Regions from separate parts of the Stenotrophomonas sp. PUT21 genome, predicted to be linked through region 1. Evidence: predicted binding sites of a transcription regulator. Region 1 holds the regulator's gene; the other holds the start of a gene.
The links. The regulator FliA, encoded in region 1, starts transcription of late flagellar genes. The targets are predictions, from matches to a motif close to TAAAGTTTNNCNNNCNNNGGCCGATAA.

Region 1 (6,540 bases):
TGGTCGCCACCCATCTGTCCCACCTGATCCGCGAGCACGCCCCGGAACTGCTCGGCCATGAGGAAGTGCAGCAGCTGCTGGCCAACCTGGCCAAGAGCGCGCCCAAGCTGGTCGAAGATCTGACGCCCAAGTCGCTGCCGCTCTCGGCGGTGGTGCGGGTGCTGCAGAACCTGCTGATCGAGCGGATTCCGATCCGCCAGCTACGCAAGATCGTCGAATCGCTGGTGGAAAGCGCGCCGACCAGCCAGGACCCGGCCGTGCTGACGGCTGCCGTGCGCAATGCGCTGGGCCGTTTCATCGTGCAGGAGATCGCCGGGATGTCGCCGGAGCTGCCGGTGTTCACCCTCAACCCGCAACTGGAACGCGTCTTGCAGGAGTCCACTCAGGGCAACGGCGCCGCGCTGGAACCCGGACTCGCCGAGCGACTGCATCAAAGCCTGGCCGAATGTGTCGGCAAGCAGGAAGCGAAGAACGAGCCGGCGGTCGTGCTGGTGCCCGGCCCGGTACGTGCCGCGCTGGCACGGCTGGTACGCCACAGCGTCCCCTCGCTGTCCGTACTCGCCTACAGCGAGGTGCCCGAGGACAAACGGTTGAAGCTGGTCGGCACGATCAGTTGAGCCGGACACCCGACGGCACCGCGACAGAAAACAGACACCTCATTCGATTTCACCGCAGCAGGAAATAAAGGGACTCCCTGACCGTGCAGACCACCGACAACCAGCGTTTCCCTTCCACCACTCCGCCGCCCCAGTCCCGGTACCACAGCATGAAAATCAAACGCTTCGTCGCCTCCGATATGCGCTCGGCCATGAACCTGGTGCGCAAGGAACACGGTCCGGACGCAGTGATCCTGTCCAATCGCCGGATCGAGGAAGGTGTCGAAATCGTGGCGGCGGCCAACTACGACGAGAGCGCCGTGCAGCGTGCACTGGAGGCGGCCCGCAAGGACGTCGCGCCAGCGCCGGCACCGCGCCCGCGCAGCGCCGCCGATGCGGTGATCGCCGCAGTGACCCGCCGCAAGGCGCCGGTCGCCACGCCTGAACCGGTGGCCGCGACCACTTCGGCGGTCGCCGCGCTGGCCCGCGCCGCCGTCGGCGCGACCGGTCGCACCCTGGATACCGCCAATGAAATCGTGCCGCCGCCGGGCAGCGACGGCTTCGCCGCCACCCTCGCCCGCGCCAGCGTCGGCCCCGCCGTCAACGAACCGTCGCTGCCGGAGCAGATCTTCGCGCCGTTCAATGTCGAGCAGGCCGCCGCCGCGTCCCCGGCCGCCCCGGTCGAAGCAGTGGCCGCGCCCGCCCCGATCAACCGCGCCCGCTTCGTGATCGATCCGCCGCTGGACGAGATGGACGAGGCGGCGATGCCGGTCGCTGCCGCGCTCGCGCCGCTCCCGGTGGTGGCCCCTGCCCTGCCGCCGGCCCTGCCGCTGCCGATCGCCGAGACCGTCACCACCGCCGCCAATGAACCGGCAGCGGCCGTGGCCAGCGTGCCCGAACTGACGATCATCCAGCGCGACGACGAAGAGATCCGCCAGTTGCGCCATGAAGTGGCCGGTATGCGCCATGTCATCGAGCGCGAGATGCACCGCTTCACCGATGAGCGCCTGCGTGGCTCGCCGGTCCGCGCCGCGGCGCTGGACCTGATGGACGAGTACGGCTTCGACGCCGGCATCAGCCGCGACGTGGCCATGCAGATTCCGCTGGATACCGAAGCCCACCGTGGCCGCGGCCTGATGCTCGGCCTGCTCTCCAAGAAGCTGCCGATCGCCCCGGTCGACCCGCTCGAAGCCGGCGGCGTGATCGCCCTGGTCGGCCCTACCGGTGCCGGCAAGACCACCACCATCGCCAAGCTGGCCTCGCGTTTCGCCGAGGCGCATGCCGCCCGCGATGTCGCCCTGGTCACCACCGATACCGGCCGCATCGGCGCCCGCGAGCAGCTGTACGGCTTCGGCCGCCAGCTCGGCATCGCGGTCCATGAGGCCAGCAGCGGCACCGATCTGAACCAGCTGCTGGAGCGCCTGAAGGACTACAAGCTGGTCCTGATCGACACCGCCGGCCTGGGCCCGCGTGACCGTGCACTGGCCGCCCAGCTGCAGTGGCTGCGCGCCGCCGAGCAGATCCGCACCCTGCTGGTGCTGCCGGCCAACACCAGTTTCGGCGACATGGACGAGGTGGTCCGCCGCTTCAGCGCCGCCAACCCGCAGGGCGTGGTGCTGAGCAAGCTGGACGAAACCGGCCGCTTCGGTACCGCCCTGTCGGTGGCCGTGGACCACCGCCTGCCGATCACCTGGGTCACCGATGGCCAGGACGTTCCTGAAGACCTGCACCGTGCCAGTGCGGCCAATCTTGTACTTCGCCTTGAAGATTTGCGCCGCGCGGCCGATATGCCCTGCAACCCGGAGTTGAACCATGCCGTCGCGTGAGTACGCCAAGCTGACCAAGACCTTCCCGTTGTCGGCTACCCGAAGCCAGCCGCTGGGCCCGGTCCGCACCATCGCCGTCACCGGCGGCAAGGGCGGCGTGGGCAAAACGAACGTTTCGGCCAATCTGGCCGTGGCGCTGGCGGACATGGGCAAACGCACGCTGCTGCTGGACGCCGATCTCGGCCTGGCCAACATCGACGTGATCCTCGGCCTGCAGCCGAAGGTGACCCTGGCCGACCTGGTCGCCGGGCGCTGCACGCTGGAAGAAGTGATCATGGAAGGCCCCGGCGGCGTGCTGGTGGTGCCGGCCGCCTCCGGCCGCCGCCACATGGCCGAGCTGCAGCCGGCCGAGCACGTCGGCCTGGTCAACGTGTTCTCCGAGCTCGAGCGCGAGCTGGACATCATGATCGTGGATACCGCCGCCGGCATCACCGATGGCGTGCTCACCTTCTGCCAGGCCGCGCAGGACACGGTGGTGGTGGTCTGCGATGAGCCGGCCTCGATCACCGACGCCTACGCACTGATCAAGGTGCTCTCGCGCGAGCGCGGGGTGGACCGCATCCAGGTGGTGGCCAACATGGTCCGCGACCCGAACGAAGGCCGCGTGCTGTACGAAAAGCTGACCCGTGTCTGCGAGAAGTTCCTCGCCGATGTCTCGCTGAACTACCTGGGCTGCGTGCCGCAGGATGACTGGCTGCGCCTGTCGGTGCAGCGCCAGCAGCCGGTGGTGAAGGCCTACCCGTCCAGCCCGGCCGCGCTGGCGCTGACCGAGATCGCGCGCCGCACCGCCCGCTGGCAGGCCCCGACCGAGCCGCGTGGCGGGGTCGAATTCTTCCTGGAACGCATCCTCAAGCAACGCGGGGTGACGGTATGAAGGGCGCAGCACAATACAAAGAGGTCCAGCGGACCGCAGCCAACGAGTGCATTGCCCAGCACTCCGACCTGGTCCGGCGCATCGCCCACCATCTGGCCGCGCGCCTGCCGGCGAGCGTGGAGGTGGACGATCTGATCCAGGCCGGCATGATGGGCCTGATCGAGGCCTCGCGCAGCTACGACGCCGACCAGGGCGCCTCGTTTGAAACCTATGCCTCGATCCGCATCCGCGGCTCGATGATCGACGAGATCCGCCGTGGCGACTGGGTGCCGCGCTCGGTGCACCGCCGTGCACGCGATGCCGCCGCGACCATCCGTCGCCTCGAGCAGAGCACCGGCCGTGCCGCCAGCGCCACCGAAGTGGCCGCCGCGATGGACATGCCGCTGCCGGACTACCTGCGCCTGATGGAAGACGCCTCGCGCGGCCAGGTGCTGAGCCTGGAATCACGGATCGAAGACCAGGGCGAGCTGGATACCGTCGCCCAGGGTGGCCCGACCCCGCAGCAGGTACTGGAGCGCGGCGAGTTCGGGCGCGAGCTGGGCAACGCGATCGGCCTGCTGCCCGAGCGCGAACAGCTGGTCCTGTCGCTGTACTACGAGCAGGAACTGAACCTGAAAGAGATCGGCGCCGTACTGGGTGTCAGCGAATCGCGCGTGTGCCAGATCCATGGCCAGGCCGTGCTGCGTCTGCGGGGCCGGCTGAAGATCTTCGAGGCGGCAGACGCCGGCCTCGAGAACCATTGAAATCGAGGAAAGTGCTTTGAACAAGAACATGCGTATCCTGATCGTCGACGATTTTTCGACCATGCGTCGTATCGTCAAGAACCTGCTGGGCGATCTGGGCTTCACCAATACGGCCGAAGCCGAGGACGGGCATGCCGCGCTGGCGATGTTGCAGAGCCAGCCGTTCGATTTCGTGGTCACCGACTGGAACATGCCGGTCATGACCGGCATCGACCTGCTCAAGGCCGTGCGTGCCGATGCCAAGCTCAAGACCCTGCCCGTGCTGATGGTGACCGCTGAAGCCAAGCGCGAGCAGATCATCGAAGCCGCCCAGGCCGGCGTGAACGGCTACATCATCAAACCGTTCACCGCGCAGACCCTGGAAGAAAAGCTCGGCAAAATCTTCGAACGCCTGGCAGCGAGCGCCTGATGGACACCCTGAGCGACAAATCCGCGCTGGTGCAGCGCCTGCAGGACGCCTTGGCCGCACTGGAAAGTGGCGACGAAGCCGGTTGGCGCCGGGAGATCGACGCCCTCGCCGCGTTGCGCACGCAGCCGATGATGGCCGGCCTGAACCGCCTCGCCCGCGAACTCGGCCAGGCCCTGGGTGAACTGCCCAGCCTGCCCAGCGAAGCCGGCGAACTGGATGACGCCTGCGCGCGCCTGGACCACGTGGTGGCGATGACCGAACAGGCCACCCACCGCACGCTGGACCTGGCCGAGGAATGTCGCTCGCTGACCGAACAGCTGCGCGCCAACGGGTTGACGCCCGACCAGGGCCAGCAGCTCGACCGCATCCGCCACAACCTGACGGAAATCGCGCTGACGCAGAGCTACCAGGACCTGACCGGGCAGATCATACGCCGCGTGGTCGGGATCGTGCGGCGCGTGCACGAGGGCTTCGGCGCGCTCGGCCTGCCGCCGCAGGAAGACGACAAGAAGCGCGACACCAACGGCCTGGCCGGCCCGGCCGTGAACGGTCTGGATCGCCATGCGGTGTCACAGAACGACGCCGACGACCTGCTCTCGGACCTGGGACTGTAACGATCATGAGTGCTGTTCCAGACGATATCGCCGCCGACTTCATCCTCGAGGCCCAGGAAATCCTGGACCGCCTTGGCGAACAGCTGGTGTCGCTGGAGCAGGCGCCCCAGGATGCCGACCAGCTCAACGCCGTGTTCCGTGGCTTCCACACGCTCAAGGGCGGTGCCGGCTTCCTCGGCATCCAGGCGATGGTCGAGCTGTGCCACGCCGCCGAGGAAACCCTCGGCATGGCGCGCTCCGGCCAGGCCACGCTGCAGGCCCACCATTTCGACGCGGCCCAGCAGTCGCTGGACTATCTGCAGTCGATGCTGGATTCGGTCTCGGCCGGGACCGAGCCGGGGTATGCCCCGCCGGAACTGATCGCCCAGTTCGACGTCAACGGCCCGGCCACGCCGGCACCCGCGGCGGCCACCTCCCCCGGCAGCGGCGGCGAGATGATCACCGATGATGAGTTCGAAGCGCTGCTCGACCAGCTGCATGGCGGCGCCGCGCCGACCGCCGTTGCCGCGCCGAAAAAGGACGATGGCCTGATCGGCGAGGACGAGTTCGAAGCGCTGCTGGACCAGCTGCACGGCGGCGCCGTTCCCGGTGCCAAGGCCATTGCCGCTGCATCCGTGCCCGCTGCGGCCCCGCGCGCCGTGGCCGCCCCGGCGGCGCCAAGCGCCAAGCCGGCCCCGGCCAAACCCGTCGCCGAAGCCGAACACACCGTGCGCGTGGATACCAAGCGCCTGGATGCGATCGTCAACCTGATCGGCGAGCTGGTGCTCTCGCGCAACCGGCTCAAGACCCTGCGTGCGCGCCTGCACGATGAAGAACTCGACCGCGCCGTGTCCACGCTGGACATCGCCACCGCACGGCTGCAGTCGGCGGTGATGCGTACCCGCATGCAGCCAGTCGGCAAGGTGTTCTCGCGCTTCCCCAAGGTGGCCCGCGATGTTGCGCGGTCGCTGAAGAAGGAAGTCGAACTGGAACTGATCGGCGCGGAAACCGAGCTGGACCGCAACCTGGTCGAAGCACTGGCCGATCCGCTGGTCCACCTGGTCCGCAACGCCATCGATCACGGCGTGGAAATGCCGGATCTGCGCGAGGCCCAGGGCAAGCCGCGCAGCGGCCACGTACGCCTGTCGGCCCAGCAGGAAGGCGACTACGTCAGCATTGAAGTGCAGGACGACGGCGCCGGCATCGACCCGGAACGCCTGCGCCAGAAGGCGCGCGAAAAGGGGTTGATCGATCCGGAGGCCGCCGCCCGCCTGAGCAGCGAGGAATGCCTGCACCTGGTGTTCCTGCCCGGCTTCTCGACCAAGCAGCAGGTCACCGACATTTCCGGCCGTGGCGTGGGCATGGACGTGGTCCAGTCGCGCATCCGCGAGCTCAGCGGCCAGATCCAGATCCAGTCCGAGCTCGGCCGTGGCAGCCGCTTCATGATCCGCGTGCCGCTGACCTTGGCGATCCTGCCGACCCTGCTGGTGCAGGCCGGC
Region 2 (6,540 bases), 1.2 Mb from region 1:
GCTGCCCAGCCAGGCCGGCCCGGGCGGAAGCCTGCCCGCGGCGGATCTGGAACGCGGGTGGCTGAGTGTGACGGCGGTCGATACCGCTGACCCGAGCAAGCTGGCTTCCTATGCCAACGCCTGCGGCGTCGCCGCCCGGTATTGCCTGGCCGCACCGGGCACGGTGGCTTACGTCGATCCAGCCAACAAAGGGGGCAAGCTGGAGTACTACTATGGCTCGGGCACATCCTACGCCGCGCCGCTGGTCTCCGGCGCGGCGGCGCTGGTGTGGCAGAAGTACCCGTACTTCACCAATGATCTGGTGCGCCAGACGCTGCTCGGCACCGCCACCGATCTGGGGGCGGCCGGGGTGGACAGGACCTTCGGCTACGGCCTGCTCAACATCGCCAAAGCGATCAACGGTCCGGCCAGGTTCGACTGGGGCGATGTGACGGTCAATATCGGCACGTTGGGCCTGGACTCGGTATGGGGCAACGACATCAGCGGCAACGGCGGGCTGATCAAGCAGGGGGCAGGTGCGTTGAGCCTGGCCGGCGCCAATACCTACAGCGGCGACACGATCATCGAGCGCGGCACCCTGGCGCTGCGCGGCGGTGCGTCGCTCCGCTCCGACGTGCTCATCGCGCCGCAGGTGGGCAACCCCAACGCCGCCGCGCTGCAGTTCATGAACGGCACCACGCGGGTCACCGGCAATGTGGACAACGGCGCCAGCGTGATCCTGCGCAGCGACAACATCGATGCGGCGATCGAAGGCAACTACCTCCAGCGTCCCGGCGCGCAACTGGTGGTCGCCCTGGGGGCCAACGCGCTCATGGTGACCGGCACCGCCACGCTGGCCGGCACGGTGCGTGTGGACAGCGTCATCGCCGGTTACGTTCCCCGGGATGGACGCACGCAGCCGCTGCTGCACGCCGATGGCGGGGTGACCGGCAGCTTCGACAGCGTCACCAACGGGCTGGCGCCGGGCAGCTTGCTCCAGGCCAGCCTGCTGCACGCCAGCAACGACGTCACCATGGTCATCGACCGCGTCAGCGTGACCAGCGCCAGCCTCCAGGCCGGGCTCGGGGGAACCGCGCTGGCCTCGGCGGCGCGGGTCGAATCCGCTTTCGAAGTGCTGGACCGCAATGGTGCGGCGCTGGACGGGTTTGCCGATGCGGCGGGGCAGCTGCAGCAGGTGGACGGCGCCAACGCGCTGCAGGCCAGCCTGGACAGTCTCTCCGGCAAAGCCCACGCGTTGGCCACGGCGGCCACCTTCGACAGCATCGACATGAACCGTCGTGCGCTGTCGGCCCGGGTGGGCGACGTGCAGGCTGCGCCTCGCCTGCGCGGGGCCTGGCAGGGCACGCTGGGCGAGGCGGGACAGGGCAGCTTCGCCGGCAACGGCGTGGCGACCCGCGGCTGGATGATGGGCCAGGACGTGGCGCTGGGCAGTCACGGCATGCTCGGTTTCGCGTTCGGCGAAACGCGCAGCTACGGCAGCCGCGAGTGGGGCGGTGACCGCGGCCGCGACCGTCAATCGCAGGCGCAGGTCTACGCGGGCTGGGGCACCGGCCGCGCGTATGCCATGGGCCAGATCGGCGCCGGCCAGTTCACCCGTGAGATCGATCGCCAGTTGCTGCTCGGTGCCGGCCAGTACGGCGTCAATGCACGATACGGCGGCAGCTTCAGCGCGGCCAGCGTGGAGTCGGGCTACCGCTTCGGCGGCGCCAACGCCTCGCTGACGCCTTACCTGGGCGCCGAATACGCCCGGGTGGACAGCGATGGTTTCAGTGAAGCCGGCGGCATGGGCTTCGGCCTGCGCGCGCAGGATGCGGTGAGCACGCGCAGCCAGGCGTTGGCCGGCCTGCGCGCCGAGCGCCGCTGGGGCGGCTGGTCGCTGCGCGGCTATGCCGAATGGCAACAGCACCTGTCCAGTGACGGCCTTTCCTTGGACGCCAGCTTTGTCGGCGTCGAGGCCTGGGCGCCGGTGGCCGGGTTGCAGCCGGCTCGCTCGGGCGGGTTGTTCGGGCTCTCGGTGGAATCCTGGCTGAGCCGCACCAGCCGCCTGGCGTTCGGTTACGACCAGCGCTTCGGCCCGCGTGGCGATCTGCGTCAGGTGCAGTTGCGCTATTCGGCGGGTTTCTAGGCGCGCGCCTTGCCGCGACGTTCGCAAAAAAAGCGGGCGCGATCAATGATCGCGCCCGCTTCGTCTGTCACCGCAACGGCTCAGTTGCCGCGCAGCGTGCCCCGCCGCGGCGTGCTGCGGCCCAGCGGCATCTTCAACTTGCCGATCGACAGGATGCGCGCTTCGGCGATCTGGTCGGCCGCGCGCTGCGGGGCGATGCCCTCGCTCTGCGACAGCGCGAAGATGCGGCCGAGGTTGTGGTAAATACTGCGGATCAGGCGCATCGCACGCTCGCGGTTGTAGCCATCGATCTCCAGTGAGACGTTCATGACGCCGCCGGCGTTGACCGCGTAATCCGGTGCGTAGAGGATGCCGCGCGCATGCAGTTCGTCGCCGACCTCCAGGCTGGAGAGCTGGTTGTTGGCGGTGCCACAGACGATCTTGCACTTCAGGCGCGGCAGCGTGTCCGGATTGATCGCACCTTCCAGCGCGCACGGCGCGAAGATGTCGGCGTTGACGTCGTAGATGTCTTCCGGCTTGACCGCCTCGGCACCGTACTCGGTGACGGCGCGGTCCACGCGCGCGCTGTCCAGATCGCTGACGTACAACTTGGCGCCACGGTCGCGCAGCAGCTTCACCAGTTCCATGCCGATGTGCCCCAGGCCCTGCACCGCGATGCTGGCCTTGCCCACTTCCTCATGGCCCAGCTTGTGCTGCATCGCCGCCATCAGCGCCTGCAGTGCGCCATACGCGGTGAACGGGGCCGGGTCGCCGGAGCCGCCATGCACCTGGTGCACGCCGGTGACGTACTCGCTTTCTAGGTAGATGTTTTCCATGTCGTTGACATCGGTGCCGACGTCTTCGGCGGTGATGTAGCGGCCACCCAGCGAATCGACATAGCGGCCGAAGGCGCGGAACAGCACTTCGCTCTTGTCGCGCTTCGGGTCGCCGATGATCACCGCCTTGCCGCCACCCACGTTGAGCCCGGCCAGGGCGTTCTTGTAGGTCATGGTGCGGCTCAGCCGCAGCGCATCGGCCAGGGCCTCGTCGGTGCTGGCGTAGGGACGCATGCGCACACCGCCCAGGGCGGGGCCCAGGGTGGTGTTGTGGATGGCGATGATCGCCCTCAGACCGGCGTCGCGGCTGTGGCAGAACACCACTTGTTCGTGACCGGTGGTTTCGAGGGTTTCAAATAACATGGTGGCTCCGATGGTGCGAACGGTGGCGAACAGCGGCGAACGCGCCAGCAAAAGGTGGGTTGTAAAACAAAAAAAGCGACGTCGTCGGGTCTCGGACGGGTCGCGCGGCGCCATTCTAGTGCATTCCGGCGGACGGTGTTGTCAGCGCTCTACCGCGCCTTCGCCATTAAAGTTGCTGAAGCCCGGGCCGATGCCGTGGCAACGGTGTGGATGGCCGGTCATCGCAGGAAGGATCACGTGGGCGCAGTCGCAACAAGGCAAGTGCGGGAACCGGTGCGTGCGTGGCCGTGGGCGTGATCGGCGCGGTGCTCGCGGGCGCGGCGGTGTTGGCGCTGCTGGGCGGGGCGGCCTTGGTCCGTCACCGGCGGGGCAACAACGCCCCGCTGGCCGATCCTGTCGCCGCCACGCGGGGGCGGGCGGCCGCATTGCCGGCCACCGCCGTGCTGCCTGGCACCGATCCGGTCGCGGTGCTGCAGGCCGGCCTGCACACGCTTGCGCTGGTGCCCCGCAGTGGCGATGCCGCGGACGCAGCAGCACCGCGCACCGTTGAGCTGCGCGATGCCGTCACCGCCTCGCTGCTGGCACGTGACTGGTCGGCCAGGCACCTGCCGCGCCGTCCGCAGCTGCTGCCGCAGCTGATCCAGACCGTGAACGACAGCGACGCCTCGGCGCGCGCGATGGCCGGGATCATCAGCCAGGATCCGGTCTTGACCGGCAATCTGCTGCGCATCGCCAACAGCCCGGTCTACCGGGTGCAGGCGCGCCCGGTGGAAACGCTGCAGCGCGCGGTCACCCTGGTCGGTACCGATGGCATCCGCCAGATCATCAGCGCGGTGCTGGTGCAGCCGGTGATGCAGTTGCAGTGCGATGCCTTTCCGCAGTTCAGCGCCGTGATCTGGGAGCACGCGCTGCTGGCCTCGCGCGCTGCCGCTGACCACGCACGCACGGTCACCCATGAAGATGGCTTCGCCGCACAGTGGCTGGGCCTGACCCAGGGCCTGGGCGCGGCGCTGGTGATGCGCCATCTGCTGGATGCCTGCGCGGAGCAGGAGGTGGCGGTACCGCCGCGCGCGCTGGCGGCCGAACTGCTGGACAGCTGGACCCTGCCGGTGGCGAGCCGGATCGCCGCGGCATGGGAGTTGCCCAAGGCTGTGCACGATGCCTTGATCCGCCAGAGCGGCAGTGGGCTGGCGGCGAGCCTGCGCTTTGCCCGGGCGGGGGCGGCGGCCAGCCTGCTGTGCCGTCATGGCCAGATCGGGCAGGTCCAGGCGCTGGCCCTGCTGGAGCAGCTGGACGACACGCCGCCGCATGCGCTGCAGTGGATCTGGCGGCGCGTGCACGGGCGGGCGGTGGAGACCCTGGACGGCGAAGAAGCCGAGTTCGACGTGGCCCAGGCCGGCTGACTCAGAGCTGCGACTCCAGCGGCAGCCAGCTGATCGCGCGTGCACTGGCCCGCAGCCAGAACCCGGTATCCGGTTCGGTGTACAGCCAATGCGGCGGCTGCGCATCCCGCTCCAGCCAACGCACGTCGCCGTCCGGCCCCAGGGCCACCCAGTAACTCTGGCTGGGGCTGGCCAGGCGCAGGTACTCCTCGCGCAGTTGCGCGGCGAGCACCGGGTCGTTGAACAGCACGCCCATTTCGGTGTTCAGATAGGCCGAGCGCGGATCCAGATTGAACGAGCCGACGAAGCCGCGCTGGTCATCGATCATGAAGGCCTTGGTATGCAGGCTGGCCCCGCTGCTGCCGAACAGGCCGCCGCCATCGACATTGCCGCGCGACTTGAGCTCGTACAGCTGCACGCCACTGCGCAGCAGCGGTGCGCGGTAGTGCATGTAACCGCTGTGCACGGCCGCCACGTCGTTGGCCGCCAGTGAGTTGGTGATCACCCCGACCTGGGCACCGCGCGCAACCATCGCGCCCAGGCCTTGGGTGCCATCCTCGCCGGGCACGAAGTAGGGCGAGATCAGCAGCGCTTTGTGCTGTGTACTTTCCAGCTCCTGCGCCAGGCGCGTGACCAGCCAGCCGGCCTGATCGTCGCGGCGGTGTTTCATCGGCGGGTCCGAGGCGATCTCCACGTGGTTGGTCCAGTGCAGGTCGAGCGCATCGCGGTAGTACGATTTTTCCGCCTGCGAGCGCGCCACGCGCGCCAGGTAGGGTTTGGCACTGTCCAGCCGTGCCTCGTGCTCGCTCTCGCGGATCAACAGGCGCAGCTGGGGCTCGGTGTAGAACGCCAGCGCGCGGATCGGCACCGCGGTGTCGCTGTTCCAGTAGTCGTCGAAGATCGTGTTGGCCTGCTGCACCGCTTCGCCGGCCAGCACTAGGTCCAGATCGCGGAAGTTCACGTCCGGGCGTGCGCTGAAGTACTCCTCGCCGATGTTGCGGCCCCCGACGATCGCCACGCGTCCGTCGGCGATCCATGATTTGTTGTGCATCCGGTGGTTGACGCTGAAAACGCGCTGCACCATCTCCACCAGGCGCCACAGACCGCTGCGGTTGCGGAACGGGTTGTACAGGCGGATCTCGATGTTGGGATGCGCATCGAGTGCCATCATCAACGCGTCCTTGTCCTGCGCGTTCATGTCATCGAGCAGGATGCGGACCCGCACGCCGCGCTCGGCGGCGCGGTACAGCTCGTTGGCCATGAGGTGGCCGATCAGGTCGTCGTGCCAGATGTAGTACTGCAGGTCCAGGCTGCGCCCGGCGTGCTGGGTGATCACCGCGCGCGCGGCATAGGCATCCAGCCCGTCGGACAGGAAGGCCACGCCGGTCTGGCCGGGATGCTCGGCCTGCAGCCGGACCAGCTCGCGGTCGATCGCGGTCTGGTCGGCCTGGGTGGGCAGCACCGTGGAGCGCTCGCCCAGGGCCTGCGGGGTCAGGTGGTCGGCCAGCAGCAACCCGCTGAGTACCAGCAGCACCAGCAACGCGACGATGATCCCCAGCCAGCGCAGCAGCCGGCGCCAGAACGGTGTTTTCTCGGTCATGCCCCGATCGTAAGCGGCAGGGGCGTGCAGGGCGAGTGCTGGGGCGGCTTAGAAGCGCTCGTCCGGGGCCAGGTAACGCCACTGGCCCGGTACCAGCTTGCCCATCGCCACGCGGCCGATGCGCAGGCGGCGGATGCTGACGACCTCCAGCCCGACCTGGCGGCACATGTCGCGCAGCTGGCCCGGATGCACCGGCTTGATCGCAAAGCGCAGGCGCGTTTCGTTCTGCCAGCTCACCTTGCACGGCGGCAGCGG

Region 2: a site for FliA is predicted at 3,471-3,497, ahead of ACTT2I_RS12720 (HDOD domain-containing protein). Genes of this name have one in related genera too.

Annotation. Positions count from the first base shown of each region.
Region 1 is NZ_CP197645.1:1,593,043-1,599,582, reverse strand. Features, by position in the region: gene flhA (flagellar biosynthesis protein FlhA) at 1-617, shown strand, start outside; gene ACTT2I_RS07580 (AAA family ATPase) at 767-2,422, shown strand; gene ACTT2I_RS07575 (MinD/ParA family ATP-binding protein) at 2,409-3,296, shown strand; gene ACTT2I_RS07570 (RNA polymerase sigma factor FliA) at 3,293-4,039, shown strand; gene cheY (chemotaxis response regulator CheY) at 4,056-4,448, shown strand; gene ACTT2I_RS07560 (protein phosphatase CheZ) at 4,448-5,062, shown strand; gene ACTT2I_RS07555 (chemotaxis protein CheA) at 5,068-6,540, shown strand, end outside.
Region 2 is NZ_CP197645.1:2,762,421-2,768,960, reverse strand. Features, by position in the region: gene ACTT2I_RS12730 (S8 family serine peptidase) at 1-2,125, shown strand, start outside; gene ACTT2I_RS12725 (Glu/Leu/Phe/Val dehydrogenase dimerization domain-containing protein) at 2,206-3,303, opposite strand; gene ACTT2I_RS12720 (HDOD domain-containing protein) at 3,654-4,706, shown strand; gene ACTT2I_RS12715 (phospholipase D family protein) at 4,708-6,285, opposite strand; gene ACTT2I_RS12710 (rRNA pseudouridine synthase) at 6,334-6,540, opposite strand, start outside.